One region of the Bradyrhizobium sp. A5 genome, then DNA from elsewhere that is predicted to be linked to it. Evidence: riboswitches for the same ligand, from Rfam matches in the RefSeq annotation. Region 1 holds a riboswitch; the other holds the start of a gene.

Evidence for each region. Region 1 has a riboswitch for glycine ahead of WHZ77_RS12410 (D-amino acid dehydrogenase). Riboswitches for the same ligand answer to the same signal wherever they lie in the genome.
Region 2: linked by a shared signal. The riboswitch ahead of gcvT (glycine cleavage system aminomethyltransferase GcvT) and the one ahead of WHZ77_RS12410 (D-amino acid dehydrogenase) in region 1 are both predicted to bind glycine.

Annotation. Positions count from the first base shown of each region.
Region 1 is NZ_CP148990.1:2,604,481-2,620,123, reverse strand. It holds gene WHZ77_RS12435 (multidrug effflux MFS transporter) at 1-1,164, shown strand, start outside; gene WHZ77_RS12430 (glycosyltransferase family 39 protein) at 1,369-2,964, opposite strand; gene WHZ77_RS12425 (ABC transporter substrate-binding protein) at 3,206-4,693, opposite strand; gene WHZ77_RS12420 (ABC transporter substrate-binding protein) at 4,925-6,535, opposite strand; partial or broken gene WHZ77_RS12415 (M20/M25/M40 family metallo-hydrolase) at 6,804-7,932, shown strand; glycine riboswitch at 8,028-8,132, shown strand; glycine riboswitch at 8,136-8,248, shown strand; gene WHZ77_RS12410 (D-amino acid dehydrogenase) at 8,317-9,618, shown strand; gene WHZ77_RS12405 (ABC transporter permease) at 9,799-10,740, shown strand; gene WHZ77_RS12400 (ABC transporter permease) at 10,761-11,648, shown strand; gene WHZ77_RS12395 (ABC transporter ATP-binding protein) at 11,663-13,312, shown strand; gene WHZ77_RS12390 (M81 family metallopeptidase) at 13,569-15,074, shown strand; gene WHZ77_RS12385 (M20 aminoacylase family protein) at 15,089-15,643, shown strand, end outside.
Region 2 is NZ_CP148990.1:2,457,483-2,473,125, reverse strand. It holds gene WHZ77_RS11680 (NADP-dependent isocitrate dehydrogenase) at 216-1,430, shown strand; gene WHZ77_RS11675 (DUF3455 domain-containing protein) at 1,530-2,030, shown strand; gene WHZ77_RS11670 (DUF3303 domain-containing protein) at 2,036-2,320, shown strand; gene WHZ77_RS11665 (cyclic nucleotide-gated ion channel) at 2,324-3,556, opposite strand; gene alaS (alanine--tRNA ligase) at 3,563-6,244, opposite strand; glycine riboswitch at 6,467-6,555, shown strand; gene gcvT (glycine cleavage system aminomethyltransferase GcvT) at 6,701-7,849, shown strand; gene gcvH (glycine cleavage system protein GcvH) at 7,860-8,228, shown strand; gene gcvP (aminomethyl-transferring glycine dehydrogenase) at 8,246-11,113, shown strand; gene WHZ77_RS11640 (hypothetical protein) at 11,241-12,281, opposite strand; gene WHZ77_RS11635 (hypothetical protein) at 12,248-13,234, opposite strand; gene recA (recombinase RecA) at 13,340-14,428, opposite strand; gene WHZ77_RS11625 (hypothetical protein) at 14,615-14,866, shown strand; gene WHZ77_RS11620 (DUF2798 domain-containing protein) at 15,559-15,643, opposite strand, start outside.

The sequences.
Region 1 (15,643 bases):
ATGGCGCTGAATCCGCTCGCAATGGACATGATGCTGCCGGCGCTGCCCAATATCGGGGCAGCCTTCAAAATTCCGAACGCCAACCATCTCCAGCTCGTGCTGTCGATCTTCCTGATCGGCTTCGGCGCCGGCCAGTTCATCATGGGACCGCTGTCCGACCGGTTTGGACGACGCCCGGTGCTGCTCGGCGGCATGACGGTCTATGCAGTGGCGAGCTTGCTGGCGATCGCCGCGCCCTCGTTCGAAACATTATTGCTGGCGCGCGCACTGCAGGGGTTTGGCACCGCTGCGACGCGCGTGATCGCGACCTCGATCGTGCGCGATTGCTATGTCGGCCGCAGGATGGCGAGCGTGATGTCGCTTGCGATGATGGTGTTCATCGCGGTGCCGGTGGTCGCGCCGTCGTTCGGACAAGCGGTGCTGCTGGTGTCGCAATGGCGGGGCATCTTCATCGTGCTGGCGCTCTATGGGCTGCTTGCCCTCGCCTGGAGCGTGCTGCGGCTGCCGGAGACCCTGCCGGATTCCGAACGCAGGTCGCTTGCACCCGCCGATGTGCTCGCCGCCTTCCGGCAAACCCTGACCAACCGCCAGACCATCGGCTACGCGGTGGCCGCAGGCAGCGTCATGGGCGCGCTGTTCGCCTACGTGTTCTCGGCGCAGCAGGTCTTCACCGAGATCTACCATCTCGGCCATTATTTCCCCCTCGCCTTCGCTGCGATCGCGACCGGCGTCGCCATTGCGGGCTTCCTCAATGCGCGACTCGTTGGACGGCTCGGCATGCGCGTGATCTCACACGGCGCGCTGACGCTCTATGCCGTCGTGGCTTCCGTCCTGCTCATCACGGAAAGCCTGAATGTGCTGCCGCTCGCGCTGTTCATGGCGCTGTCGGCGCTGATGATGTTCTCGTTCGGCATGATGGTTGCGAACTTCACGGCGCTCGCACTGGAGCCGCAGGGCCACATCGCCGGCACGGCCTCGTCGCTCTACGGCTCCATCACCACCCTGATCGGCATCGCGATCGGCATGGCCATCGGGCAAAGCTTCGACGGCACGCTGATGCCGTTCGCGGTCGGCTTCTTCCTGTCGACCGTCACGGCACTCGCGATCGTGCTGGTGGTGGAAAAAGGACGGATGTTCAAGCCGCATCACCGCCCCATCGCCTGAGGAACTTGCCGGCGGCCTCGATGTTGTCCTGCAGCAATTCGAAAGGCCGCCGCCATGGAACCCGAACTCCGCGAAGACCATCACGCCCTGGAGCCGACGGAAACGAAACGTCCGACCCCACAGCCGAAGCACCCCGCGTTCACAGCGCCTTTCGCGAGCGAAGGCCTGGAGGGTGTGCGCGACAGCCATTGCTGAGTGCAAGGCCTAGTCGGTCGCACGCCTGCTGGCGCTGAAATCTTCCGCTGCATTCTCGGGCATCGTGCTTCCTGCGCGCGGCGGTACCATCATCACGACCACATCCCGCGTCAGACCGGGCTGCCCCCACAGCCTCGCCTGCACGGTGAACTCGCGCCGGACGACATGTCCAGCGCGTCCCGACACCCATTCCATCCACCGGTTGCAATAGTCCTGGCCGCGGAAGCACAGCGCGGCCCAGCCGCGGTCCAGCGTCGTCTTGCGCGGCAGGCCCCAGCTGTATTGGAATTCGAAGGGCCGCACGTATTGTGGATGATCCGGACTGTAGAACGCCGCGGCGAAAGCGAGCGCATCGTCGCCGCTGACGACGCTCAGCGGCTCGCCGGTGAGTTCGTGCCACTCGCGGGTCAGTCCGCTCGCGGCCTGGGCGTAGAGATTCCGCCCCTCTTCATAACCATGGGTGTTGCGATAGACGGCATGGATCGGTGCCGCGACCAGGACGGTGGCGAGCGCGACGCCGGCCGTGATCGCCGTGACGTTGACCGTGTAGAAGCGCTCGATCGGATAGCGCGTGCCGCAGACGATCAACACGACGAACAGGAACAGCCCCTGCAACGCCCACAGCGACGGCAGGTCCGTGCCCATCCCCAGCGACGTCACGACCGGCAGCACGATCGTGCCGATCGCGACGTAGAACAGAAGCCGCAGGCCCGGACTCATGGCGGCGAAGTCGGCCCGAAACTGTTTCAGGCGCGTGCCTGCGATGAGCACCCACAGCGCGGCTGACACGCTCATCGCCGCAGCCAGCCCCAGCAGAAAGTTCTTCACCTCGCCAAGCGAGCTCGCGGAATCGCCGTTGGCGTGGTTCATCGCATAGGTGAAGGTCGAAGCCCCCGTCATCGCGAGCCAATAGATGTGCGGCGACAGCACCGCAAGCCCGGTGACGACCGAAATCCAGGGCGAAGCCGAGGTGAAATAGGCGCGCCGCGCAGGATGCGCCAGTGCGGCAAACGCAAAACTGGCGACGAGGAAGATCGAATAATACTTGCCGACCATCGCCAGCGCCGTCGTGCAGCCCACCGCGACCGCCCACGACGCCTTGCGGGTTTCGAAGGCGCGCAGAAAGCACCAGGTCGCGAGCGGCCAGATCGCGAGCAGCACCGCATTGGCATTGAAGCGCTGCGCATGGAATTGATAGGCAGGCGTCAGCATCAACAGCAGCAGCACCAGGATGCGCTTGTGCCCGGTCACGAATTGCCGCGCGACCAGGTCGACGCAGAACAGCGCGAGCCCGGCATTGACCATCGCCATCAATTGCAGCGACCAGTCGCTCAGCGGAAGGACGAAGGTCCAGCTTGCGGCAATCCACCCCATCAGCGGCGGGTGCTTGTGATAGCCCCACGCGAAATTCCGCCCCAGCGTCCAGGCCTCGAGCGTATCGGGGTGCAGGCCGCCGCCGGCATAGGCGATAGCCAGATACACCGTCCAGATCACGACGAAGCAGACCAGAAGCAGCGGCACGGCCCAGCCCGCCTCGACGCCGTCGAGCCAGCGCAAGAAAGGCCTGCGCCATCGCGACGGCGCGCGATCGGACCTTTCGGCCATCGCCTGAAGTGCAAAATCGATTGGCGCGCGAATCAAATCGGGGAAGGAAAGTGATGAGTGAGAAAATCATCTAGTTCAGAACAGAAACAAATAGCAACAACTGGAGGCTGGAAGAACTCAAAGCTCCACACTCCTAAGCTGACGCGAAGCTGACAAACGAAAGCGGCGCCGCTGATGACAGCGGCGCCGCTCGTTTGCATGAAAGGCGCGAAAAGCACCCTTTCGCATACTCGGTTTTGTCCTACTCCGACTTGTCCATATTCCAGAACACCGGCGTTGCCGGGCCGTCGATCACGCCGCTGATCGACTTCCGCCATGCGCTCGGGATCTGGAACTGACCGAGCGGCATGTAGAGCACCTGATCGTAGGCTTCCTTCTGGATCTCGGCCGCGATCTTCTTCTGATCGTCGAGCGAAGTCGCGTGGACGAAAGCGTCCTTGAGCTGCTCGACCTTGGCATCCTCCGCCCAGCCGAACCAGCCGCCCGTCTTGCCCTGCCCGCCGACGGCAACGTTGGAGATCGGGTTGGACGCGTCGGCGCTCACCCAGTTGGTGATGAACATGTTCCAGCCGCCCTCCTTCGGGGGCTTCATGCTGGCGCGCCGGCTCACTACCGTCTGCCAGTCGGTCGCCTGAAAATCGACCTTGAAGCCGGCGTCGCGCAGTTGCTGGGCCACCACGATCGGCTGCGCCTTCAGTGTCAGCACATCGCCCGGCGCCATCAGCACGACGGGTGTCCCGTCGTAGCCGGATTCGGCGAGCGCCTTCCTGGCCGCGGCCATGTCGCCGCCCTTCGCTAGGGTCTCGCCGCCAACGTCCGTCGCGAACGGCGTGTCGCAGATGAAGGCCGCAGCGCAGGTCTTGTAGAACTTGGGATTGCCGATCAGCGCGTCCAGCACGTCCTTCTGTTTCATCGCGAGGAATGCCGCGCGGCGGACCTTGACGTTGTCGAATGGCGGATGAAGGAAGTTCATCCGCGCGCCCGTCTGGAAGCCGAACTTGTTCAGGATGTCGACCTTGAGCCCCTTGTCGGCTTCGATGGTGGGCAACATGTCGAGGGCGAGATTCTCCATGAAATCGACGTCGCCCGACTGCAGCGCGTTCAATGCCGTCTGCGAGTCAGGCATGGTGATCCATTCGACGCGATCGACCTTCACCACCTTGCCGCCGGCGGTCCAGCTCGCCGGCTCCTTGCGCGGCACGTAGTCGGTGTTCTTGACGTAGATCGACTTTACGCCGGGCTGGAATTCGCCCTGCACGAACTTGAACGGGCCGGAGCCGATCTGCTCGGGGATCTGCTTGTCCACCGGCGTCTCGGCAAGACGCTTCGGCATCATGAAGGCGACCCGCGAGGACGGCTTGCCGATCGAGTCCAGCACGAGCGCGTAGGGCTCCTTCAGCTTCAGCGTGATGGTCTTGGGATCGGTCGCCTCGATGCTCGCGGTGAACAGCATCATCTGCTGTCCCATCCCGTCGACGGCGGCCCAGCGCTTCAGCGAAGCAACGCAATCTTCCGCGGTGACGGGCGTACCGTCATGCCATTTCAGGCCATCCCGCAGCGTAAAGGTGTAGGTCAGCTTGTCGTCGGAGATCTTCCAGTCCGCCATCTGCGGCTGGACCTTGAAGTTCGAATCCGTCGCGAGCAGCGTGTCGTAGACCATGTAACCATGGTCACGGGAGATATAGGCGCTGGTAAAGATCGGATCGAGGACGCGCAGATCCGAATGCATCACGGCGGTAATGGTCTTGCCCGCGGCAAGAACTGGCGAGACCAGTGCCGAAAGCGCGACGACTGAGATCGCAAGTGTGGAGGCGAAAGACCGACGTCCCCGGCACGTGAATTGGATCACTGAAGCTCTCCTGAGAAGTTTCTGCTCGGAAGTTCTTTGGCGAGCGGCGCCGCTGATGACAGCGGCGCCGCGTGGTGGTCGATACGGAAGGCGCGCTCACGCGCCCTCGCCTTACTCGCTCTTGTCCATGTTCCAGAACACCGGGGTTGCCGGGCCGTCGAGCACGCCGGTCAACGACTTCCGCCACGCGCTCGGAGCCAGATACTGGCCGAGCGGGATGTAGATCACCTGGTCGTAGGCTTCCTTCTGGATCTCGGTCGCGATCTTCTTCTGATCGTCGAGCGAGGCGGCGCGGACGAAGTCGTCCTTGAGCTTCTCGATCTTGGCGTTCTCCGCCCAGCCGAACCAGCCGCCCTTCTTGCCCTGGCCGCCGATCGAGAGGTTCGAGATCGGGTTGGAGACGTCGGCGCTGACCCAGTTGGTGAAGAACATGTTCCAGCCGCCCTCCTTCGGGGGCTTCTGGCTGGCTCTGCGGCTCACCACCGTCTGCCAGTCGGTCGCCTGCGCGTCGACCTTGAAGCCGGCCTCGCGGAGCAGCTGCACCGCGACCGTCGGCTGCGCCTTCAGCGTCACGACGTCGCCGGGCACCATGACCACGACGGGCGTGCCGTCATAGCCGGACTCGGCGAGCAGCTTCTTGGCCTCCGCCATGCCGTTGCCCTTGACCAGCGATTCCGAGCCGACGTCGCTCGCGAAAGGCGTGTCGCAGATGAAGAACGCGCCGCAGATCTTGTAATATTTGGGATTGCCGACGAGCGCGTCGAGGACGTCCTTCTGGTTCATCGCCAGAAGCGCCGCGCGACGGATCTTCGGATTGTCGAAGGGCGGATAGAGGAAGTTCATGCGCCCAAGGGTCTGATAGCCGAACTTGTTCAGCACCTCGACCTTGAGGTCCGCATTGCCTTCAAGCATCGGCAGCAGGTCCCACGGCGGCACTTCCATGAAGTCGATGTCGCCCGATTGCAGCGCATTCACCGCGGTCTGCGAGTCCGGCATGGTGATCCACTCGACGCGATCGACCTTCACGACCTTGGCGCCGGCGGTCCAACTCGCCGGCTCCTTGCGCGGCACGTAGTCGGTGTTCTTGACGTAGACCGCCTTCACGCCGGGCTGGAATTCGCCCTGCACGAACTTGAACGGACCGGAGCCGATCTGCTCGGGGATCTGCTTGTCCGGCGGCGTTTCGGCCAGACGCTTCGGCATCATGAAGGGCACGCGGGAAGACGGCTTGCCGATCGATTCGAGGACGAGGCCGTAGGGCTCCTTCAGCTTCAGCGTGATGGTCTTGGGATCGGTCGCCTCGATGCTGGCCGTGAAGGTCATCATCTGCTGGCCCATGCCGTCGACCGCGGCCCAGCGCTTGAGCGAGGCGACGCAGTCTTCCGCCGTTACCGGCGTGCCGTCATGCCACTTCAGGCCGTCGCGCAGCGTGAAGGTGTAGGTCAGCTTGTCGTCGGAGATTTTCCAGTCCGCCATCTGCGGCTGGATCTTGAAATTCGAATCCGTCGTGATCAGCGTGTCGTAGACCATGTAGCCATGGTCACGCGTGATGTAGGCGGTGGTGAAGATCGGATCGATGACGCGCAGATCCGAATGCATCACCGCGGTGATGGTCTTGCCGGCGGCAAATACCGGCGAGGCCATTGCGGTCGAAAGCGCGACGACCGACAGCGCAAGTGTGGAGGCGAACGCGCGACGCCCCCGGCGCATCAAGCTCAGCATAGAAGTCTCTCCTGACGTGAAACTATTCAAAGGCAGGTTATTGGTTGAGCATTCGGTTCGTTCCTTAGGCGAACTAACCTCATGCAATGCCTTTATCTTTTCGAGACTTGCAGACAGCGTTGTGCGCGTCAATCCGGTTTAGCTGCAAGCCCAAGCGGCGCGCGTACGGGCTCCACAAAGATCGGTTTGGCTCTACAACACTCCCCGCTCGTCCTGCCCAGCGCAATGCAATGCGCGTTCCATCTTTCGAAGCTTGAGAGACATTAAGATGAATCCAGCCAATCTTCCCTTCGATTCCGAGGCCATGCTCGAAGGCCTGCGCACCTGGGTCGACTGCGAGAGCCCGACCTGGGACGCCGGTGCCGTTAACCGCATGCTCGATATCGCAGCGCGGGATATGGCAATCATGGGTGCGACGATCGAACGCATCGCCGGCCGCCAGGGCTTTGGCGGCGTCATCCGGGCACGCTTCCCGCATCCGAAGCAAGGTGAGCCGGGCATCCTGATCGCCGGCCACATGGACACCGTCCACCCGGTCGGCACCATCGAGAAGCTGAAATGGCGGCGCGAGGGCAACAAGTGCTACGGCCCCGGCATCTACGACATGAAGGGCGGCAACTATCTCTCGCTGGAAGCGATCCGGCAGCTGGCGCGGGCCTCCTACCACGCCGCTGCCGATCACCGTGCTGTTCACGCCGGACGAGGAAGTCGGCACGCCCTCGACCCGCGACATCATCGAGGCCGAGGCGGCGCGCAACAAATATGTGCTGGTGCCCGAGCCGGGCCGCGCCGACAACGGCGTGACCACCGGGCGTTACGCCATCGCGCGCTTCAATCTCGAGGCGACGGGCCGGCCGAGCCACGCCGGCGCGACGTTGTCGGCGGGACGCTCGGCGATCCGCGAAATGGCGCGGCAGATCCTCGCGATCGACGCGATGACGACGGCGGATTGCACTTTCTCCGTCGGCGTCGTGCATGGCGGACAATGGGTGAACTGCGTTGCCACGACCGCCACCGGCGAAGCACTGTCGATGGCCAAGCGCCAGGCCGATCTCGATCGCGGCGTCGAGCGCATGCTGGCCCTGTCGGGCACGGCCAACGACGTATCCTTCAAGGTGACTCGCGGCGTCACCCGGCCCGTGTGGGAGCCGGATGCGGGCACGATGGCGCTGTATGAAAAGGCACGCAGCATCGCCAAATCGCTCGGCGCCGAGCTGCCGCATGCGAGCTCCGGCGGCGGCTCCGACGGCAATTTCACCGGTGCGATGGGCATCCCGACGCTCGACGGCCTTGGCGTGCGCGGCGGCAATGGCCACACGCTCGAGGAGTTCATCGAGGTCGACAGCCTGGTCGAGCGCGGCCGGCTGATGGCGGGTTTGCTGGCGACGCTCGAGTAAATTGAACCAACTTTGCACTGCACAATACGTTGGCAGTCACGGTTGAAATTTAGCCTTGTCTAAAAATGAGGCGCATCGTACTGCTCGATGGTCCACGCGACGATGCGGGAGAGATCGCAACGAAGGCTTCCAGCCTTCTTTGCGGCGCCGACGGAGCAACCGCCCCGGAAACTCTCAGGCAAAAGGACTGTATCGTCAGGACGATCTGGAGAGAGACGGCACGATTTGAAAGTCGTGACGTCCACCGAAGGGGATAGGCCGGAGCTGACCTCACGGGGTCTGCGCCGGGTCAAGCTCTCAGGTAACCGTGACAGATGGGGCGCCGCCAACGGCTTTACGGCCAGCGGTTAGCCGACTCTAACTCACGGGAGCCCCGAACCTGCCATGACTCATATCGCCATCATCGGCGCCGGCATCACCGGCGTAACGACCGCCTATGCCCTGCTGGAACGCGGCTACAGGGTGACGGTGCTCGACAAGCACCGTTACGCCGCGATGGAGACCTCCTTCGCCAATGGCGGACAGCTCTCCGCCAGCAATGCCGAGGTCTGGAATAGCACCGCAACGATCCTCAAAGGCCTGCGCTGGATGTTCCGGCGCGACGCGCCGCTGCTGATGAACCCGCGGCCGAACTGGCACAAATATTCGTGGATGAGCGAGTTCGTCGCCAACATCGGCAACTACCGCGCCAACACGATTCAAACCACGCGCCTTGCGATCGAAGCCCGCAAGCATCTGTTCGAGATCGCAGCACGCGAGGGCATCGACTTCGATCTCGAACGCCGCGGCATCCTCCACATCTATCACGACAAGAAGGGTTTTGAGTCCGGCCTGCGCGTCAACGCGCTGCTGCAGGAAGGCGGCCTCGACCGCCGTCCGGTGACACCGGAGGAAATCCGCGCCATCGAGCCGACGCTGCGCAAGGACTATTACGGCGGCTTCTACACCCCGTCGGATGCGACCGGCGATATCCACAAGTTTACCCGCGGGCTTGCCGAGGCCTGCAAGCGACGGGCCGCCACCTTCATCCACGAGGCCAACATCGATTCGATCGCTCGCGCCGGCGCCGGCTTTGTCATCGGCTGGGCCGATCTGTCCGCAAGCGATGCGGTCGCATCCGCGCGCGGCATGCTGAAGGTGGACGGCGTCGTGGTCTGCGCAGGTGTGGCGAGCCGTCACTTCGCCACCCTGCTCGACGAGCGCGTCAACGTCTATCCGGTGAAGGGCTACTCGATCACCGTACAGCTCGACACCGCCGCGAGCCGCAACGCAACGCCGACCGTCAGCCTGCTCGACGAAGCCGCCAAGATCGTCACCAGCCGGCTCGGTGCCGATCGCTTCCGCGTCGCCGGCACCGCCGAATTCAACGACTTCAACCGCGACATTCGCGCCGACCGGGTGCAGCCGCTGGTCGACTGGGTGCGCAGCAACTTCCCCGACGTCGAAACGTCGCGTGTCGTTCCGTGGGCCGGGCTACGGCCGATGATGCCGAACATGATGCCGGTGGTGCGCGCAGGGCGGATACCGGGCGTGTTCTTCAACACCGGCCACGGCCATCTCGGCTGGACCCTGTCGGCCGCGACCGCGCAGATGATCGCCGGGACCATCGACGGCTGGCGCGGGCTCAATGCACCGCCGAGCGTCCCCTCACTCAAGGTTGAGGCCGAGCTGCGTCATGCATCCTGAGTGGTTCCGGCCGGCGCAGGGCGGCCCCTTGATACCGCCCTGCCCTTGGCACACAATTTGCCCCGCAAGGTCGGCATCTCCGGCCGGCTTTCCAGCCCGAATGACAGGCGCGCATGATAGACACGACAGCTTCCACCGGTGCCCCAGGGCGCCACACGTTCCGCAGCCGGAGATAGGTGCATGCTAGGTTATCTCATTCGCCGCGTTCTGGCGGCGGTCCCCGTGATGGGTGTCGTCGCGCTGTTCGTGTTTCTGCTGCTGCGGCTGACCCCCGGCGACCCCGCCGCGATTCTCGCCGGTGACAACGCGACACCTGAACGGCTGGAGCGCATCCGCGACTCCCTCGGCCTCAACGAGCCGTTGATCGTGCAGTTCATCACCTGGGTGAACAAGCTGCTGCACGGCGACCTCGGAACGTCGCTGATCTCCAATTTGCCGGTCATCAAGATGATCAGCCAGCGTGTCGAGCCGTCGATCTCGATCGCGCTCTCGACCATCATCCTCGCGGTCATCGTCGCCGTCCCCCTGGGCGTGATCGCGGCATGGAAGCATGGCACCTGGATCGACCGCTTCGTGATGGGTCTCTCCGTGCTGGGCTTCTCGGTGCCCGTGTTTGTGGTCGGCTATCTCCTGATCCAGGTGTTCGCGATCGACCTGCGCTGGGTGCCGGTGCAGGGCTTCCGCAGCATCTTCAACGGCTTCGGACCGTTCTTCGAGCGCATCATCCTGCCGACCTGCGCGCTCTCCTTCATCTACGTCGCGCTGATCGCGCGCATGACGCGGGCGGCGATGCTCGACGTGCTCGGCGAGGATTACGTACGAACGGCGCGCGCGAAGGGCATCAACGAGGTCGCAGTGATGATGCGGCATGCGCTGCGCAATGCCGCTGTGCCCGTGATCACCGTGATCGGCACCGGCTTTGCACTGCTGATCTCCGGCGTCGTCGTCACCGAGAGCGTGTTCAACATCCCCGGCATCGGCCGCCTCACCGTGGACGCGGTGCTGGCGCGCGACTATCCGGTGATCCAGGCGATGATCCTGCTGACCTCGCTGATCTACGTCGTCGTCAATCTCCTGATCGACGTCGCCTACACGCTGCTCGATCCCCGGATCCGGTACTAGGGCTAAGGATAACAACAACAATGTCGGTCGATAGCCTTCCTCAATCGTCCATTCCGATCACGACGCCGCTGCGGCCGCGTTTCGGATTCCTCACCTCGACGCCGATCATCGCGGCGGCCACGGTCTGCCTTGCGCTGATCGTGCTGGTCTCGATCCTGGCGCCGCTGATCGCGCCGCATGATCCGATCCAGTTGGCCCCCTCGCAACGGCTGAAGCCGGCCTCGGCGCAGTTCCTGCTCGGTACCGACGCCTATGGCCGCGACCTGCTGTCACGCGTGATTTATGGCGGGCGCATCTCGCTTCTGATCGGTATCGGCTCGGCGATCCTTTCGATCGTCATCGGCCTTTCGATCGGCCTCGTCTCCGGCTTCTTCAAGCTGGTCGATTCCGTGCTGATGCGCGTCATGGACGGCCTGATGGCGATGCCGAGCATCCTGCTCGCGATCGCCGTGGTGTCACTGTCCGGCGCCAGCATCTGGACCGTGCTGGTGGCGATTACCATCCCCGAAGTTCCGCGCGTGGCGCGCCTGGTGCGCTCGGTCGTGCTGTCCGCCCGCGAGGAGCCTTACGTGGAAGCCGCGATCTCGGTCGGCTCGTCGCTCCCGAAGATCATGTGGCGACATCTGATGCCGAATACGATCGCACCACTGATCGTCCAGGGCAGCTATGTCTGCGCCTCCGCGATCCTGACCGAGGCCATCCTGTCCTTCCTCGGCGCCGGCATCTCGCCGGAGACGCCGACCTGGGGCAACATCATGGCCGAGGGCCGCCAGTATTTTCAGCTCAAGCCGACGCTGATCTTCTGGCCGGGCCTGCTGCTCTCGATCGCCATCCTCAGCATCAATCTGATCGGCGACGCCGCCCGCGACGCACTCGATCCGCGCATGAAGCAGCGGGAAGGCAAGTGATGACGGATCAAGCGATGACCAACCCCATCCTCGACATCAACAACCTCGTCGTCTCCATCGGCAAGAAGCCGAAGGGCGCCAACATCATCGACGGCATCTCGATCCAGGTGCACAAGGGCGAGACGCTGTGCCTCGTCGGCGAAAGCGGATCGGGCAAGTCGGTGACCTCGCTGACCACGATGGGCCTGCTGCCGAAGGGCACGCTGGTTCCGACCGGCGGCAGCGTCAAGCTGGTCGGTGAGGAGATTCTCACCGCGACCGACCGCCGCCTGCGGCAGCTGCGCGCGACGCAGATGGCGATGATCTTCCAGGAGCCGATGACCGCGCTCAATCCGGTGGTGCCGGTCGGCCGCCAGATCGACGAGGTGCTGCGCGCCCATACCAATCTCGACGCGAAGGCGCGCAAGAAGCGCATCCTCGACATGATGGAGCAGGTCCGCCTGCCCCAGGTCGAGCGCATCTTCGCCTCCTACCCGCACCGCCTCTCCGGCGGCCAGCGCCAGCGCATCATGATCGCGATGGCATTGGTGCTGGAGCCGAAGCTGCTGATCGCGGACGAGCCGACCACCGCGCTCGACGTCACCACGCAGAAGCAGATCCTGACCCTGATCCGCGACCTCCAGCGCGACCACGGCACGGCCGTGCTGTTCATCACCCACGACATGGGCGTGGTCGCCGAGATCGCCGACCGCGTCGCGGTGATGCGGCAGGGCCGGCTGGTCGAAACCGGTCCGCTCGAGACCGTGCTGCGCAACCCGACCATGGAATACACCCGCAACCTGCTCTCGGCGGTGCCGAGCCTGGTGCCGCGCGCCCCGCGCGAGGAGAGCCACGAGCCGGTGGTGCTGGAGGCCAACGACCTCAGCAAGGTCTACAAGGAACGCTCTTTCTTCGGCAAAGGCCGCGAGGTCGTCGCCGCCGACAAGGTCACGCTGACGCTGCGCAAGGGCCGCACGCTCGGCATCGTCGGCGAAAGCGGCTCGGGCAAGTCGACGGTGGCGCGCTGCATCGTCCGCCTGATCGACCCGACCTCCGGTGGCGTGCGCCTCGCCGGCCGCGAGATCTCCGACATCTCGCGTCGCCTGCTCCAGCCGCACCGGAAGAAGATCCAGATCGTCTTCCAGGATCCCTACCGCTCGCTCAACCCGCGCGTCACCGTCGGCGAGAGCATCGCCGAAGGCCCGATCAATTACGGCACCTCGCATGCCGATGCGATGAAGCGCGCCCGCGAGCTGCTCGAGCTGGTCGGCCTGCCCGCGGACGCCGTGACGCGCTATCCGCACCAGTTCTCCGGCGGCCAGCGCCAGCGCATCGCCATCGCGCGGGCGCTCGCGCTCGATCCGGACGTGCTGGTCGCCGACGAAGCGGTCTCCGCACTCGACGTCTCGGTGCAGGCGCAGGTGCTGGAACTGCTCGACGAAATCCAGAATCGGCTCGGCATTGCCATCCTGTTCATCACCCACGATCTGCGCGTCGCAGCCCAGATCTGCGACGAGGTCGTGGTGATGCAGCACGGCCGCGTCGTCGAACAGGGCCCCGCCGCCGAGGTGCTGACGCATCCGAAAGAGGACTATACAAGGGCTTTGCTGGAAGCAGCGCCTGGCCGGGGCTGGGATTTCGCGAACTTCCGGCCGGTGTCGGAAGGTATGGCGGCGAGCGCGTAAATCTCTCTGTTGTCATTCCGGGGCATCGCGAAGCGATGAGCCCGGAATCCATCGAACTACAGAGTTTGCTGCACCATGGATTCTCAGGTGCGCAATTGCGCACCGTAGCTCGCGCCCAGTGGCGCGCCCCGGAATGACGGCGGGCCAGCATTCCCAAAACGTCTTGAACCTATGCACGGCGCGAGTGCGTCCCGCCTTGCTCTCTCCGCAAGGCCAAGGCTAACGTCCCCCCTCTTTGCTCACTGGACCAGAATTGATGACACGTATCGCCGTCGGCGGCTTCCTGCACGAGACCAACACCTTCGCTCCGACGAAGGCGACATTCGCGGACTTCCAGCACGGCGGCGGCTGGCCGGCGATGACTGAAGGGCCCGACGTGCTGAAGGTGATGCGGCGCATCAATGTCGGCCTCGCCGGCTTCGTCGACAGCGCCGAAGCCAACGGCTGGGAACTGGTTCCGACCATCGCCTGCGGTGCGAGCCCGTCGGCGCATGTCACCAGGGATGCGTTCGAGCGCATCGTGAAGGTGATGGTCGACGGCATCGCGGCCGCCGGCCCGCTGGATGCGGTCTATCTCGACCTGCACGGCGCCATGGTGACGGAGCACCTCGACGACGGCGAAGGCGAGATCCTGGCGCGCGTGCGCCGCGTCATCGGCAAGAACGTTCCGCTGGTCGCCAGCCTCGACCTGCATGCGAACGTCACGCCCGAGATGATGGAACATGCGGACGCGCTGATCGCCTACCGCACCTATCCCCATGTCGACATGGCCGAGACCGGCCGCGCCTCGGCGAAGCACCTCGCGCTGCTCCTGAACACGAAACAACGTCTCGCAAAGTCGTTCCGCCAATTGCCATTCCTGATCGCGATCAGCTGGCAATGCACGAACGATTTTCCCACGAAGGGCATCTACGAACAGCTCGCCGCGCTCGAGGGCGATGCGGTTCCGACGCTCTCGTTCGCGCCGGGCTTCCCCGCCGCCGATTTCCGCGACTGCGGCCCGAGCGTGTTCGCCTATGGCAAGACGCAGGAAGATGCCGACCGCGCGGCCGATGCCGTCGTGAAGCTGATCGAAAGCCACGAGGACGATTTCGACGGCAAGATCTGGTCACCCGACGACGGCGTGCGTCATGCCATGGAACTCTCGAAGAACGCCAGCAAGCCGATCATCATCGCCGATACCCAGGACAATCCCGGCGCCGGCGGCGATTCCGATACCACCGGCATGCTGCGCGCGCTGGTCCGCAACAAGGCCAGTGCCGCAACCGGCGCGATCTACGATCCGGAATCGGCCAAAGCCGCGCATGCGGCGGGCGTCGGCGCCACGGTCACGCTGTCGCTCGGCGGCAAGTCCGGCATTCCCGGCGACGAGCCCTATCGCGAGACCTTTGTGGTCGAAAAACTCTCCGACGGCCGCTTCATCGCGCCCGGCCCCTATTACGGCGGCCGCGAGATGGAGATGGGCCCCTCGGCAGCCTTGCGCATCGGCGACGTCCGAATCGTCGTCTCCTCGCACAAGGCCCAGCTCGCCGACCAGGCGATGTATCGCTATGTCGGCATCGAACCGACCGAACAGAAGATTCTGGTGAACAAGAGCTCGGTGCATTTCCGCGCCGATTTCGAGCCGATCGCGGAAAAGCTGATGATCTGCGCCGCGCCCGGCGCGATGCCGGCCGACACCGCTTCACTCCCCTGGACGCGCCTGCGTCCGGGCATCCGCATCAAGCCGAACGGCCCCGTTTTCAATCCCCCTTCACGCTAACCGGACAGGAACACATGCCCACGATCGACCGCATCGACGGCTATGCCGACGAACTCACTGCTATCAGGCGCGACCTTCATGCCCATCCCGAGATCGGCTTCGAGGAAGTGCGCACCTCCGGCATCGTCGCCGACAAGCTGACGAGCTGGGGCATCGAGGTGCATCGCGGTCTCGGCGGCACCGGCGTGATCGGCGTCATCAAGGGCAAGGGCTCGGGCGGCAAGCGCATCGGCCTGCGTGCCGACATGGACGCGCTGCCGATGGAGGAGAACACCAATCTGAAATGGAGTTCGAAGATCCCCGGCCGCTTCCACGGCTGCGGCCATGACGGCCACACCACCATGCTGCTCGGCACCGCACGCTACCTCGCCGAGACCAGGAACTTCGACGGCACCGTGCACCTGATCTTCCAGCCGGCCGAGGAAGGCCTTGGCGGCGCCCGCGCCATGATCAAGGACGGGCTGTTCGAGAAGTTTCCGTGCGACGAGCTCTACGGCCTGCACAACGCGCCCGACCTCAACCACGGCGAGATCGCGATCCTGCCCGGCCCGGCAATGGCCAGCGCCGAC
Region 2 (15,643 bases), 150 kb from region 1:
AAGGGAAATAACGGGTTGAATTCGACTTTTGAATCTCGCCTGAAAGCTCAGCCCTGCCCCCGCGGCCGGGCCGTTGCCGCCCCCCATCTGGGGAAGCTGGATCGGCTAAAAGTGCATAATCACTTGGCTTTCGCCCGCCGCGCGGCGGTGCTAAGAGGCGGCGGATATTCACGTGGCGCGCCGCAAGCGCCGTTCCCAAGAGGGCTTCTCCGATCATGGCAAAAATCAAGGTATCCAATCCCGTCGTCGAACTCGATGGCGACGAGATGACCCGGATCATCTGGCAGTACATCAAGGACAAGTTGATCAACCCGTTCCTTGATGTCGAGCTGCTCTATTTCGACCTGGGGATGGAGTACCGCGACCAGACCAACGATCAGGTCACCATCGACGCCGCCGAAGCCATCAAGAAGGTCGGCGTCGGCGTCAAGTGCGCCACCATCACCCCGGACGAGGCCCGGGTGAAGGAGTTCAACCTCAAGCAGATGTGGAAGTCGCCGAACGGCACCATCCGCAACATCCTCGGCGGCGTGATCTTCCGCGAGCCGATCATCTGCAAGAACGTGCCGCGCCTGGTTCCCGGCTGGACCAAGCCGATCATCATCGGCCGCCACGCCTATGGCGACCAGTACCGCGCCACCGACTTCAAATTCCCGGGCAAGGGCACCCTGTCGATGAAGTTCGTCGGCGAGGACGGCACCGTGATCGAGAGGGAAGTGTTCAAGGCCCCGGGCGCCGGCGTCGCCATGGGGATGTACAATCTCGACGATTCCATCATCGACTTCGCCCGCGCCTCGCTGAACTACGGCCTGCTGCGCAACTACCCGGTCTATCTGTCGACCAAGAACACCATCCTCAAGGTCTATGACGGCCGCTTCAAGGACATCTTCCAGGACATCTACGACCGCGAGTTCAAGAAGGACTTCGAGGCCAAGGGCCTGACCTACGAGCACCGCCTGATCGACGACATGGTGGCCTCGGCGCTGAAGTGGTCGGGCGGCTATGTCTGGGCCTGCAAGAACTACGACGGCGACGTGCAGTCCGACACGGTCGCGCAGGGCTATGGCTCGCTCGGCCTGATGACCTCGGTGCTGCTCACCCCCGACGGCAAGACGGTGGAAGCGGAAGCTGCCCACGGCACGGTGACCCGCCACTACCGCGAGCACCAGAAGGGCAAGGAGACCTCGACCAACTCGATCGCGTCGATCTTCGCCTGGACCCGTGGCCTCGCCCACCGCGCCAAGCTCGACAACAATGCCGAGCTCGCCAAGTTCGCCAACACGCTGGAGAAGGTCTGCGTCGACACCGTCGAGGAAGGCTACATGACCAAGGACCTCGCGCTCCTGGTCGGCGCCGACCAGCGCTGGCTCTCGACCACCGGCTTCCTCGACAAGGTCGCGGAAAACCTGGCAAAGGCGCTGGCGGCCTGACGGCCATCCGCAATTTCGCCCGACTGGGCCGGACATCATCACGGGCCGCGCGACAAGCGCGGCCCGTTTTCTTTTTCGAGAGCTTTCGCGGAGACCACCATGTTGATCAAGCTTGCTGCCCCCACCCTACTGCTCGCGGCTCTGATCGGACCGGCCGCCGCCGCGGACCCACTCCCTGACGCCATCGCAGCGCCGGGCGAGTCCGTCGTGCTCAGCGTCCATGCCGAAGGCGCGCAGGTCTATGAGTGCAAGGCCGGCACCGACGGCAAGCTCGCCTGGGCCTTCCGTGAACCGATCGCAACGCTGCTGTCCGAAGGCAAGACCATCGGCCGACATTATGCGGGCCCGAACTGGGAGCTGGCCGACAGCAGCGCCGTGGTCGGCAAGGCCGTCGGCAATGCGCCGGGCGCCACCGCGGCCGACATCCCCTGGCTGAAGCTGGACGTCACCGCCCATCGCGGCAGCGGCGTCCTCACCCCCGTCACCACGGTCCAGCGCATCAACACCCACGGCGGCAAGCTCGACGGCGCCTGCGAGAAAGCCGGCGAGTTCAGAAGCGCGCCCTACTCCGCCGACTACGTCTTCCTGAAGAAGGGCTGAGGCCGATGCTTTTCATGGTGATCGAACGCTTCAGGGACCGTGACCCGATTCCGGTCTATCGCCGCGTGCGCGACGAGGGCGTCAAATTCCCCGACGGTCTCAAATATCTCAGCAGCTGGATCGAGCCGAATTTCGACCGCTGCTTCCAGCTGATGGAATGCGACGACGCCCGCCTGCTGCAGGAATGGGTTCTGAACTGCCAGGGCAACGGCATGACCTTCGAGATCGTGCCTGTGGTGCCCAGCAAGGAGACGCGCGAGGTGGTCGCGCCGTTCCTCGACAAGGACTGACGGCTACTTGCCGCGGCGCCCGTCGTCGCGTTCGGCCTGCGCCAGCTCCGCGGCTGCAAGATCGCCGGTCTCCTCCAGCCGCGCCCGCGCGGTCTCGTGGACGTGGGCGGCGAGCGTCGGCATCCGCTCGATCAGGGCGTGAAAATCCTGGGCATCGAGCAGAAGCAGGCGCGTCTTGCGCGTCGCCGTCACCGTGCCGCTGCGCTTGGTCTTGTGCAGCAGCGCGATCTCGCCGAAGAAGGTGCCGTCGGCGAGCCGCACCTGCTGGCTCGGCAGCGCGATCTCGACCTCGCCGGCGGTGATGAAATACATCGACGAGGCGGCGTCGCCCCGGCGCACCAGGATCTCGCCCTGCTCGACGGTGCGCGCGCGCAAGAGCCGCATGATGTCGGCGATCTCCGCGGCCGACAGATGCGAGAACAGCGGCACCCGCGCCAGCATGCCCCAGGTCACGACGAAATCGCGCCGCTTCACCTCTTCGGCAAAGGCGGTCGAGATGATCGCGACCGGCAGCGCGATCATGGCAAAGCCGCTGACGATGGTGAAGACGGAGACGAATTTTCCGAGCGCCGTCACCGGCACGACGTCGCCATAGCCGACGGTGCCGAGCGTCACGATCGCCCACCACATCGCCTGCGGGATGGTGCCGAGCTTGTCCGGCTGCACGTCGCGCTCGATCGCATAGAGCAGCGAGGCGAAGGTCAGCACCGCGCCGATCAGGATGACGATGCAGCCGATCAGCGCGCGCCGCTCGGCGTGCACGGCGGCCAGCAGCGAGCGCATCGCCGGCGAGTATCGTATCAGCTTGAAGAACGGCAGCACGCCAAGGGCCGCCAGCGTCGCATGCTGGCCCGTCGCGAGCACGATTCCCGCGGGCAGAAAGGCCAGGAGGTCGATGATGCCGAGCGCGGAGAAGGCATAAGATAGCCGGTCGGCGAGCGCGGACGCCTTGCGTTGCGTGTGACCCGCCACCGTCCACAGCCGCGCGGCATATTCCAGCGCGAACACGATCACGGACAGAATCGTAATCGCCGAGAACAGCAGGCCGAACTGCGCGTCAAGCTCCGGCACGGAGGCAAGGATCATCGCGGTCACGTTGAGCACGACGACGCCGATGATGAGCTGAATGAAGCGCGATCCCGCCGAATAGGCCAGGGGATCGTGCTCCAGCAGTTCGTAGAGGCGATCCCTCAAGTCGGGATCGCGAAGCCCACGTCCTCGCGGAACGGGGCGCATGGCCGCTTAAGCGCCCGCCGCAATGGCTTTTTGGATCTCCGACAGGGCGTCGAGAGCCTTTGCTCCGTCAGGTCCACCACCTTGCGCCATCTCGGCCCGGCCGCCGCCGCCCTTTCCGCCGACGACCGGCACGCCGATCTTGACGAGGCTTGCGGCGTCGAAACGGGCCGACATATCCTTGGTCACGCCGACAACGAGGCTGGCCTTGCCGTCGGCCGTCGTATTCGCAACCGCGACGACACCCGACTTGATTTCAGCCTTGGCCTGGTCGACCAGCGACTTGAGTTCATCGCTCGGCAATCCCGTGACGTGAAGCCTGTAGAACTTGACGTCACCGATCTCCACGACGTTGGACTGTCCGCCGTCGCCGGCGGACGCGCCGCCGCCCATCGCGAGCTTCTTGCGGGCGTCGGAGAGTTCGCGCTCGAGCTTCTTGCGCTCGTCCATCAGCGCGGTGATGCGCGCCGGGACGTCGTCGATCGAGGTGCGCAGCTCGTTGGCTGCCGTCTTCGCCAGCGCCATGGTGTCGTTGGCGTGCCTGCGTGCGTAATTGCCGGTCAGCGCCTCGATGCGTCGCACGCCGGAGGCCACCGCGCTCTCGCCGGTCAGCGTGATCAGGCCGATGTCGCCGGTGCGCCGCACATGGGTGCCGCCGCACAGTTCGACCGACCAGCCGAGCGCGTTGGCGCCGCGCTCACGCGCGGTCCGGCCCATCGAGACGACCCGGACCTCGTCGCCGTATTTCTCGCCGAACAGGGCGCGCGCGCCCTGTTCACGCGCTTCATCGACGCCCATGACGCGGGTCGTGACCTCGTCGTTCTCCAGCACCACGTCGTTGGCGATGTCCTCGACGCGGGCGAGCTCTTCCGCGGTGATGGGCTTCGGATGCACGAAGTCGAAGCGGAGACGGTCGGGTGCGACCATCGAGCCGCGCTGGGCGATGTGATCGCCGAGCACCTGGCGCAGCGCCTCGTGAATGAGATGCGTCGCCGAGTGATGCGCGCGGATCGACGAGCGCCTGCCGTGATCGACCTCGAGCTGCAGCGCGGTGCCGAGCTTCAGCTCGCCGCTCTCCACGACGCCGACATGGACGAAGAGATCGCCGAGCTTCTTCTGCGTGTCGGTGACGCGGAACTTGATGCCGCCCTCGCCCGTCAGCACGCCGGTGTCGCCGACCTGGCCGCCGGACTCCGCGTAAAACGGCGTCTGGTTCAGCAGCAGCGCGCCGGTGTCGCCGGCCTTGAGGCTGGCAACTTCCTGGCCGTCCTTCACCAGCGCGGAGACCACGCCTTCGGCGCTTTCGGTCTCGTAGCCCAGGAATTCGGTGGCCCCGAGCTTCTCGCGCAGCGGGAACCAGATCGCCTCGGAAGCTGCCTCGCCCGAGCCCTTCCAGGACTCGCGCGCCTTGGCCTTCTGGCGCTCCATCGCGTCGGTGAACGAGGCCTGATCCACGCCGATGCCGCGCGATTTCAGCGCGTCCTGCGTGAGATCCAGCGGGAAGCCGTAGGTGTCGTACAGCGTGAAGGCGACGTCGCCGTCGAACATGTCGCCCTTCTTCAAGGACGCGCTCTTCTCGTCGAGGATGGCAAGGCCGCGGGTCAGCGTCTTGCGGAAGCGGGTCTCCTCCAGCCGCAGCGTTTCCTCGATCAAATTCTCCGCGCGCAAGAGCTCGGGATAGGCCTGGCCCATCTCGCGCACCAGCGCCCAGACCAGCCGATGCATCAGCGGCTCTTTCGCGCCCAGCAGCTGCGCATGGCGCATCGCGCGGCGCATGATCCGGCGCAGCACATAGCCACGGCCCTCGTTCGAGGGCAGCACGCCGTCGGAGACCAGGAAGGCCGAGGAGCGCAAATGGTCGGCGATGACGCGGAACGAGGCCACGGTCTGCTCGTTCGGCCCGCTGCCGAGCGCGGACGACGTCGCGTCGATCAAATGACGGAACAGATCGGTCTCGAACACGCTGTCGACGCCCTGCATGATGCTGGCCATGCGCTCGAGGCCCATGCCGGTGTCGATCGAGGGACGCGGCAGCGCCACGCGCTCCTCCTTCGTCACCTGCTCGTATTGCATGAACACGAGATTCCAGAACTCGAGGAAGCGGTCGCCGTCCTCTTCCGGCGAGCCCGGCGGTCCGCCCCAGATGTGATCGCCGCGGTCGATGAAGATCTCCGAGCACGGGCCGCACGGACCGGTGTCGCCCATCGCCCAGAAATTGTCCGAGGTCGGGATGCGGATGATGCGGTCGTCGGAGAACCCCGCGATTTTCTTCCAGAGATCAGCCGCCTCGTCGTCGGTGTGGTAGACGGTGACCAGCAGCTTGTCCTTCTTCAGCCCGTATTCCCTGGTGATCAGCTTCCAGGCCAGCTCGATCGCACGTTCCTTGAAATAGTCACCGAACGAGAAGTTGCCGAGCATCTCGAAGAAGGTGAGATGGCGCGCGGTGTAGCCGACATTGTCGAGGTCGTTGTGCTTGCCGCCGGCACGCACGCATTTCTGCGAGGTGGTGGCGCGCTGATAGGGCCGCTTCTCGACGCCGGTGAAGACGTTCTTGAACTGCACCATGCCGGCATTGGTGAACATCAATGTCGGATCGTTGCGCGGCACCAATGGCGAGGACGACACGATCTCGTGGCCGTTCTCGGCAAAGAAGTTCAGAAAGGTCGACCTGATCTCGTTGACGCCGCTCATGTTCATCCAATCGGGTGTGCTTGGACCCGCTGACTTGCCATCCAAACCGCGAGTTTGGACTGATATCTGCGGGCCAGAGCGCTTTTAGACAAGGCCAGCTTCGCTGTCCAGAAACTGTGCAGACAGATCAGTGGGTTGCCGCATCAGCGCAATCCCGTTGAAAGGCGCAAAGCCTGCGTTGACAGGCTTGGCCGCCCTGTGGTCTGTACCCATCTGTATCGTACGGCCACGTCGGGAGAGACCGGCTTTGGTGCCGGCGCCGAAGGAGCAACCGCCCCGGAAACTCTCAGGCAAAAGGACCGCGTGGCTTTGACGACATCTGGAAAGAGGCACTGGCGGGCTTAAGACCCGAACAGCGTCCGCCGACGGGATAATACTCTCAGGCACAGCGACAGATGGGGCTTCGACTGGTGTCCACCGGGGAATCGTCCCCGGGGAACCGCCGAGGGCCCCGTGATGCTTGCGCGCGACGACCAAGACTCCCTGAAAAGAACGCCCCTTCACGGGCTGCATCTATCCCTCGGCGGCAAGATGGTGCCGTTCGCGGGCTATGACATGCCGGTGCAATACCCCGCGGGCGTGCTCAAAGAGCATCTGCATACCCGCTCTTCCGCCGGCCTGTTCGACGTCTCCCACATGGGCCAGCTCGCGCTCCGCCCGAAATCGGGCAAGGTCGAGGACGCCGCCCGCGCGCTGGAGCGGCTGGTGCCGCAGGATATCGTCGCGATTGCACCGGGACGGCAGCGCTACGCCCAGTTCACCAATTACGACGGCGGCATCCTCGACGATCTCATGGTCGCCAATTTCGGTGATCACCTGTTCCTGGTCGTCAACGCCGCCTGCAAGGACGCGGACGAAGCGCATCTGCGCGCGAATCTCTCCGGCGACTACATCATCGATTCGCTGGCCGACCGCGCGCTGGTCGCGTTGCAGGGCCCGAAGGCGGAATCGGTGCTGGCGAAATTATGTGCAGAGGCGCCGTCCATGAAGTTCATGGACGCCGGCCCGCACAAGGTCGCCGGCCTCGACTGTTTCGTCTCGCGCTCCGGCTACACCGGCGAGGACGGATTCGAGATTTCGGTCCCCGCTGCCGATGCCGAGCGCCTGGCCAAAATGCTGCTCGACGATCCCGACGTCATGCCGATCGGCTTAGGTGCCCGCGACAGCCTGCGGCTGGAAGCCGGGCTCTGCCTCTACGGTCACGACATCGACACTGAGTCCACCCCGGTCGAAGCCGCGCTTGAATGGTCGGTGCAGAAGAGCCGACGCAGCGGCGGCGCGCGCGCCGGCGGCTTTCCCGGCGCGGAAAAGATCCTCGCCCATTTTGACAACGGCGCATCCCGTCGCCGTGTCGGCCTGCTGGCCCAGGGCCGCGCGCCGGTGCGCGAAGGCGCGCTGCTGTTCGCGACCAGCGCAGGCGGCGAGCCGATTGGAAAAGTGACATCGGGCGGCTTCGGCCCGAGCCTGAATGCGCCGGTCGCGATGGGCTACGTGCCCACCGCATCGAGCGCGCTCGGCACGCAAATCTTCGCCGAAGTGCGCGGCCAGCGCCTGGCCCTCGCCGTCGCCGCCATGCCCTTCGTGAAAAACACCTACAAACGCTGAGGACCCGAGAATGACCACGACGCTGTACACCTCCGACCATGAATGGCTCGCCATCGACGGCGATGTCGCCACCGTCGGCATCACCGACTACGCGCAGTCGCAGCTCGGCGACGTCGTGTTCGTCGAACTGCCCAAGGTCGGCCGCGCGCTGAAGAAGGCGGAAGCTGCCGCCGTTGTGGAATCGGTCAAGGCGGCCTCCGACGTCTACGCGCCTGTGACCGGCGAGGTGCTCGAAACCAACGATGCGCTCGCCGCCGAGCCGGCGCTGGTGAACTCGGACGCGCAGGGCAAGGCGTGGTTCTTCAAGATCAAAATTGCCGACAAGAACGAGCTCGGCGGCCTCATGGATGAAGCCGCCTACAAGGTACATACGGCTTAAGGACGATGGAGCAAGCGATGACCGCGCACCGTAAATCCAGCGGCGAGACCGCCGCCACTTTCGTTCGCCGCCACATCGGCCCCTCAGTGCGCGATGTCACCGCAATGCTCGAAACTGTCGGCGCCAAGAGCGTTGACGCGCTGATGTCGGAAACGCTGCCGGCTTCGATCCGGCAGGCCGCCCCCCTCGATCTCGGCAAGCCGCTCAGCGAGACCGAGGCGATCGCGCATATGGGCGAACTCGCGCGAGAGAACCAGGTCTTCACCTCGCTGATCGGCCAAGGCTATTCCGGCACGATCCTGCCCACGGTGATCCAGCGCAACATCCTGGAGAACCCGGCCTGGTACACGGCCTACACGCCCTACCAGCCCGAGATCAGCCAGGGCCGGCTGGAAGCGTTGCTCAACTTCCAGACCATGATCTGCGACCTCACCGGGCTCGACGTCGCCAACGCTTCGCTGCTGGACGAGGCGACCGCCGCCGCCGAAGCGATGGCGCTCGCCGAGCGGCACTCGCAGGTGAAAGCAAACGCCTTCTTCGTCGACAAGGACGTGCATCCGCAGACGCTGGCCGTGATGCGCACCCGCGCCGAGCCGCTGGGCTGGAGCCTGATCGTCGGCGATCCCCTCGCCGATCTCGACAAGGCCGACGTGCTCGGCGCACTGCTGCAATATCCTGGAAGCTCGGGCGCGTTGCGCGACCTCAGGCCCGCGATCGCCGCGCTGAAGGCCAAGGGCGCACTCGCGATCGTCGCGGCCGACCTGCTGGCGCTGACGCTGCTCGCCTCGCCCGGCGAGCTCGGGGCCGACATCGCCATCGGTTCGGCGCAGCGCTTCGGCGTGCCGATGGGCTACGGCGGACCGCACGCGGCCTATATGGCCGTGCGCGATGCGCTGAAGCGCTCGCTGCCCGGCCGCATCGTCGGCCTCTCCGTGGACTCCCGCGGCGCGCCCGCCTATCGCCTTGCGCTGCAGACCCGCGAGCAGCACATCCGCCGCGAGAAAGCGACCTCCAACATCTGCACCGCGCAGGTGCTGCTCGCCGTGATCGCCTCGATGTATGCAGTCTATCACGGACCCGAGGGCCTGACGCAGATTGCGCGCAACGTGCATCGCCGCACCGCCGTGCTCGCCGCCGGCCTGCGCAAGCTCGGCTTTGCGCCTGACAGCGAAACCTTCTTCGACACGATCAGCGTGGACGCCGGCGCTGGGCGAGCCGAGATCGTCGCGCGCGCCGCCGCCGAAAAGATCAATCTCGGCGTCGGTGAAACGAGCTTGCGCATCGCGCTCGACGAGACCACCACGCCCGCGACGGTCGAGGCGGTCTGGCGCGCCTTCGGCGGCACGCTTTACTATGCCGAGATCGACGCCACCACGCGCGAGGTGCTGCCGGAGGCGCTGAAGCGCGGCACCGGTTTCCTCACCCATCCCGTGTTCCACGCGCATCGCTCGGAGACCGAGATGCTGCGCTACATGCGCAAGCTCAGCGACCGCGACCTCGCGCTCGACCGCGCGATGATCCCGCTCGGATCGTGCACGATGAAGCTGAACGCGACCACCGAGATGATGCCGCTGACCTGGCCGGAGTTTGCGACGTTGCACCCGTTCGTCCCGCGCGATCAGGCCAAGGGCTATCACGCGCTGTTCGCGCGGCTGGAAAAATGGCTGTGCGACATCACCGGTTATGACGCGATCTCGCTGCAGCCGAACTCGGGCGCGCAGGGCGAATATGCCGGGCTGCTCGCGATCCGCGGCTATCATGCCGCGCGTGGGCACAGCCATCGCAAGATCTGCCTGATCCCCTCCTCCGCCCACGGCACCAACCCGGCCTCGGCCGCGATGGCCGGCATGGACGTGGTGGTGGTCGCCTGCGAAAAGAACGGCGACGTCGACGTCAACGATCTCCGCGCCAAGGCCGAGACGCATACGAAGGATCTCGCCGCGGTCATGATCACCTATCCCTCGACCCATGGCGTGTTCGAGGAGCATATCCGCGAGATCTGCGACATCGTCCACAGCCATGGCGGCCAGGTGTATCTCGACGGCGCCAACCTCAATGCGCAGGTCGGCCTTAGCAGGCCCGGCGATTACGGCGCCGATGTCAGCCATCTCAATCTGCACAAGACCTTCTGCATCCCGCATGGCGGCGGCGGCCCCGGCATGGGTCCGATCGGCGTCAAGGCGCATCTTGCGCCCTTCCTCCCTGGCCACCCGTCAACGCAGGCGGACGCGCCGGTCGGCCCGGTCTCGGCCGCGCCGTTCGGCTCGGCGTCGATCCTGACCATCTCCTACATCTACATCCTGATGATGGGCGGCGACGGCCTGAAGCGCGCCACCGAAATCGCGATTCTCAACGCCAACTACATCGCAGCGCGCCTCGATCCGCACTTCCCGGTGCTCTACAAGAACGAGAAGGGCCGCGTCGCGCATGAATGCATTGTCGATCCGCGCGCGCTGAAGACGACCAGCGGCGTCACCGTGGACGACATCGCAAAACGTCTGATCGACTACGGCTTCCATGCACCGACGATGAGCTTCCCGGTGCCGGGCACGCTGATGATCGAGCCGACCGAGTCGGAATCGAAGGCGGAGCTCGATCGTTTTTGCGACGCAATGATCGCGATCCGCAAGGAGATCGCCGAGGTCGAGGCCGGCCGCTTCAAGATCGAGGCGTCACCGCTGCGTCACGCCCCGCACACCGTGCACGACATCGTCGATGACGATTGGAAGCGCGCCTACACCCGCGCCGAGGGCTGCTTCCCCGCGGGCACCTCGCGCACCGACAAATACTGGTGCCCGGTCGGCCGCGTCGACAACGTCTACGGCGACCGCAATCTGGTGTGCTCCTGCCCGCCGGTGAGCGATTACGCGGAAGCTGCGGAGTAACGGGTCGTAGGGTGGGTTAGCTGGCGGCTGCGCAAAGCGCAGGCGACAGCGTAACCCACCGCGTCTGCTTCCGCGGCGACAAAGATGGTGGATTACGCCTTCGGCTAATCCACCCTCCGGCTCCGATTTACGGCACAACCAGCGAGCGCGTCGCGCGATCCCATCGCCACAGTCGCTCGTTGGTGAGTTCAGTCCCGCCCCACCAGCGCCGAATCGGATTGTGGCGGCAAAAATTCTCGTCGCCAGCCAGTACCGCGTTGCCGAACTCGGTCCGTGACAACCGCGATCCTCTATACCGATCGAGGCGAGCTGGCTCATTGTGCATGTCCAGGGCAAACGGGCCTTCATCCAGTCCCGACACCGCCGGCCTCTGGCAACGCGCGAGCCCGTCAAGCAGGGTTCCGACTTCCCAATATCCGTACACGCCTCGCTCGTTGGGCTTCTGATGGCCCGGGAAGACATCGAAGGGGTGCACGCCACCCGGCGCGATGAGCTGAAGTATCCGCGCTTCCGTAGCTCCAAGGCCTGAGGCGAGGTGCGGAAGTTCTTCAAGCAGGTCCAGAACGCAGCGTTCAAGCCGCGGCAGCGGAGTCAAATCCGCTTCGAGGAGATCGAACCAGGCCTGCGGCGTCGGCGCACGATAAGCCCGCCACGCACGACCGGCCAGTTCAAGGCAGTCTTGCGCGGGCGCGAGGATCCGCGGGTTCAGCTTCGCAAACGGCTGGGGATCGGCGCCTCCAACGGCCATGTCGAGCTGACGTATGACGAATTTGGAGATAGCCGCTCTCTCACGGCGGCAATGGTCGAGCAGCCACAGCAGAATCAATTGCGCATTTGGCTCTGGGCCCATCCACAGTTCGACCGAGTCGCATTCAGCAGACAGTTCGATCAGTCCGCGATCTCCCACACCCGGTTCGACGACGCGCCAAGGCGGCGTATCGTCCAGCCAATGAAGGCCGCGCGACTGCGTCGTGCGCGGCGCAAAGAAGGCGTCCAACTCGGCAGCGGACGGCAACAGTCCCCAGACAAGCCGGCGCTCGATCGCGATGACGAGGTCGGCGGGGCCGGCTTGCTGGAGAACGCCGGCTGTGGACGAATCTGTGGTGACGATAAGCCGGGTCATCTCCGCACGCTTCAAGGCTTCGTCAAAACAGAGCCCCAGCGCCACAGCCGATCGTTGGTCAGGTGGGTGCCGCCCCACCAGCGATCGATCGAATTGTGGTGGCTGAAATCCTCCTGATGGGCCAGGACCGCCTTGCCGAACTCGGTCAACGACAATCGACTGCGGAGATAGACCTCGTGCCGGGCTCTCAAATTTTCCCGTCCGATTGTGCGCAGCTCGCCGCCCAACCCGGCCACCACGGGCCTGGGGCCAAGCGCGAGCCCCTCCAGCAACGAACCCAACTCGAATTCCCTGAACACATATGTGCGCCGTTGCGAGCGCAGATGAAACAACGCATTTGTGTTAGCGAACCCACTGGCGAGGAGTTCAAGGAATCGCATCTCGGTCGCGCCAAGGCCCGTCAGCGGCGACGGCAGCTCTGCCAGCAGATCGACCAGGGCCGGCCGCAGCATCAACAAGGCGCTCAGATCGTGGCGGAGGAGATCAACGCAGGCCTCGGGCGTCGGTGCACGATAAGACTCCCACGCTATCGTGGCAGTCTCGAGTTCCTTTGCTGTGACATCCACGATGGGAATATGTGACGCCGACGTTTCGGAGACCTGCGCTCTTGCTTCGTACAGCTCGAACGCCAACAAGCGCAATTTGAGCTTTGGCAGCAAATTGGGGCACGAACCGAAATAATCGAGCAGCCAAATCAGCTGCAATTGATCTTCGGGGTTCGCATCGAACCAGAGTTCAATCTCGTCATAGTGCTCGCAAAAGTCGCCAAAGGACAGATTCTTGCGATCCCTGAAGGCATCAGGCCATTTCGTGCGCCAATCCGACCAGTGATCGCCCGGCTTGAGCGTCCCCGACTGCGCTCCGAAATAAGCTGCGAGATATTCCGGCGAAGGCAGCGGCCCCCACGCGAAACGGAAAACGAAGAAGACTGCAATATCGGCCAGCCCCGATTTGGCGAGATCGGTTCCGAACGAACTGGTCAAGATCAGACGCTTCATCGCACCACCTGATCACTCCAACGCAAAACGAAACGGGCGCCGATGACGTCGGCAACTCAACGTCCTCAGCGCCCGCTCCTCGCGAAAACTCTTTCGCGCTAAGGCTTACTCGTCCGCCGGCTCCTCGCCGTCGGCGTCGCGCTCCGGCGTGCCGGCGAGAATCTGCTCGGCGATCAGGCCGGAGTTCTGCCGGATCGCGGTCTCGATCTTGGCGGTGATATCAGGGTTGGCCTTCAGGAACGCTTTCGAGTTCTCGCGGCCCTGGCCGAGGCGCTGGCTGTCGTAGGAGAACCAGGCGCCGGATTTCTCGACGATGCCGGCCTTGACGCCGAGATCGAGGATCTCGCCCATCTTGGAGACGCCCTCGCCGTACATGATGTCGAATTCGACCTGCTTGAAGGGCGGGGCCAGCTTGTTCTTCACCACCTTGACGCGGGTGGTGTTGCCGACCACCTCGTCGCGCTCCTTGATCGCACCGATGCGGCGGATGTCGAGGCGGATCGAGGCGTAGAATTTCAACGCGTTGCCGCCGGTGGTGGTTTCCGGCGAGCCGTACATCACACCGATCTTCATGCGGATCTGGTTGATGAAGATCACCATGGTGTTGGACTTGTTGATCGAGGCGGTCAGCTTGCGCAGCGCCTGGCTCATCAATCGCGCCTGAAGGCCCGGCAACGCGTCGCCCATCTCGCCCTCGAGCTCGGCCTTCGGCACCAGCGCCGCGACCGAATCGACCACCAGAACGTCCACCGCACCCGAGCGCACAAGCGTGTCGCAGATTTCCAGCGCCTGCTCGCCGGTGTCCGGCTGCGAGATCAGGAGTTCGTCGATGTTGACCCCGAGCTTGCGCGCATAGACCGGGTCGAGCGCGTGCTCGGCGTCGATGAAGGCACAGATGCCACCCTTCTTCTGCGCTTCCGCCACCGTGTGCAGCGCCAGCGTGGTCTTGCCCGAGGATTCCGGTCCGTAGATTTCCACCACGCGTCCCTTCGGCAGGCCGCCGATCCCGAGCGCGATATCAAGCCCCAGCGACCCCGACGAGATCGCTTCGACATCCATCGAGCGGTCGTTCTTGCCGAGCTTCATCACCGAGCCCTTGCCGAACTGGCGCTCGATCTGGGAGAGCGCGGCGGCCAGGGCTTTAGTCTTGTCCATGGAGGATCCTTCGACGATACGCAGGGCAGTGGTGGACATGGGTCGTGCTCCTTATGGCGGGGATTCGCTAGGGGGACAAACGGCTGGCGCGGCGGGTCGTCGACAAAAACAATGTACTCTATTTGTTCCGAGTTCGCAATATGTTCTTTTGCGGATAACGGTACCGACCGAAGGCATGCGCCTGAAGCATGACGCGCATCAAAGACGCATCGCCCGGGCGCCGTCATGATTTCGCAATCCTGCCGTAGCGAATATTTGGCGGCGAACGGCTTTAGCTGCGCGGAGACCGCCACTCCGGGAACCTCGATCATGACTGAAAATACGCACCACGATGCCACCAGGCGCAATCAGCTGCTGGCGGCAGCGCTTGAGGAGATGGCGAAGTTCGAACGGAAGGAAAACGAATTCCGCCAGAAGGATCGCCGGGAGCGCGCCGCCGAACTCCACCTTCCTCTCGACCCGATCAATGTCCAATAGGGCCGCCGAGGCGCAGGCTATTGGTATCCTGACACCTCCAACAAGCCATTGACGGCGCAGCGAAATCCCTCGGCGACTTACTGTGCATGGGGTTGTTTTCGATGTTTCTGAGGCCGCGGCGGCGCGCGACCGCCCGGCATGGCAGTCCCACACCTTGCGCCCATGCTGCGCCTACATCAGCGCCAGCAACCCGATGCCGATCACCAGCACCACAAAGCCAACCGCCGTCGCGGCGGCGAACGACCGCTCTACCTTGTCCATGATGCGACCCCGCTGCCGGCGCGCCACGTTTCCCCCATGGCCGCGCCTGACGGTGCGAAATCTCGCCCGCGGCTGTGGCTCCAGTCGTGCGATCGGGTGGCCAAATTGGGACGTGTGCGGGGCCAGTCTGCGGCCTCTTCGGCCGGGGCCTTCAGTGCCGCGGTCAGGCACCCGTAAGCCTGCTCCCCTAATCTTCTCCCGCCCGGTGGACCAACACCGGGTCTCCATACCAGCCTGAGGACCCCGCTCTGCCCCGAGCGGGGTTTTTGGCTTACGCGCGCGGATTCGATCGGCCGGCCTGTCAGGCTGTCGTAAGCCGGGCAGGCTAGTGTTCTCTGGCTATGGTGTTGCAGCCCAGCACCTCAGCCTCCAATAACTCTCTCACCCGCTTGGCTCTCCCCAAGCGGGTTTTTTCATGCCTGCCGGCCGGTTCACGGCGCCCTCTCCTCTCGCGTCAGCCGCAGCGAGAAGGCGCGGATCGCGGGCGCCGCCAGCAGCACGATCGGCAGCATCGCG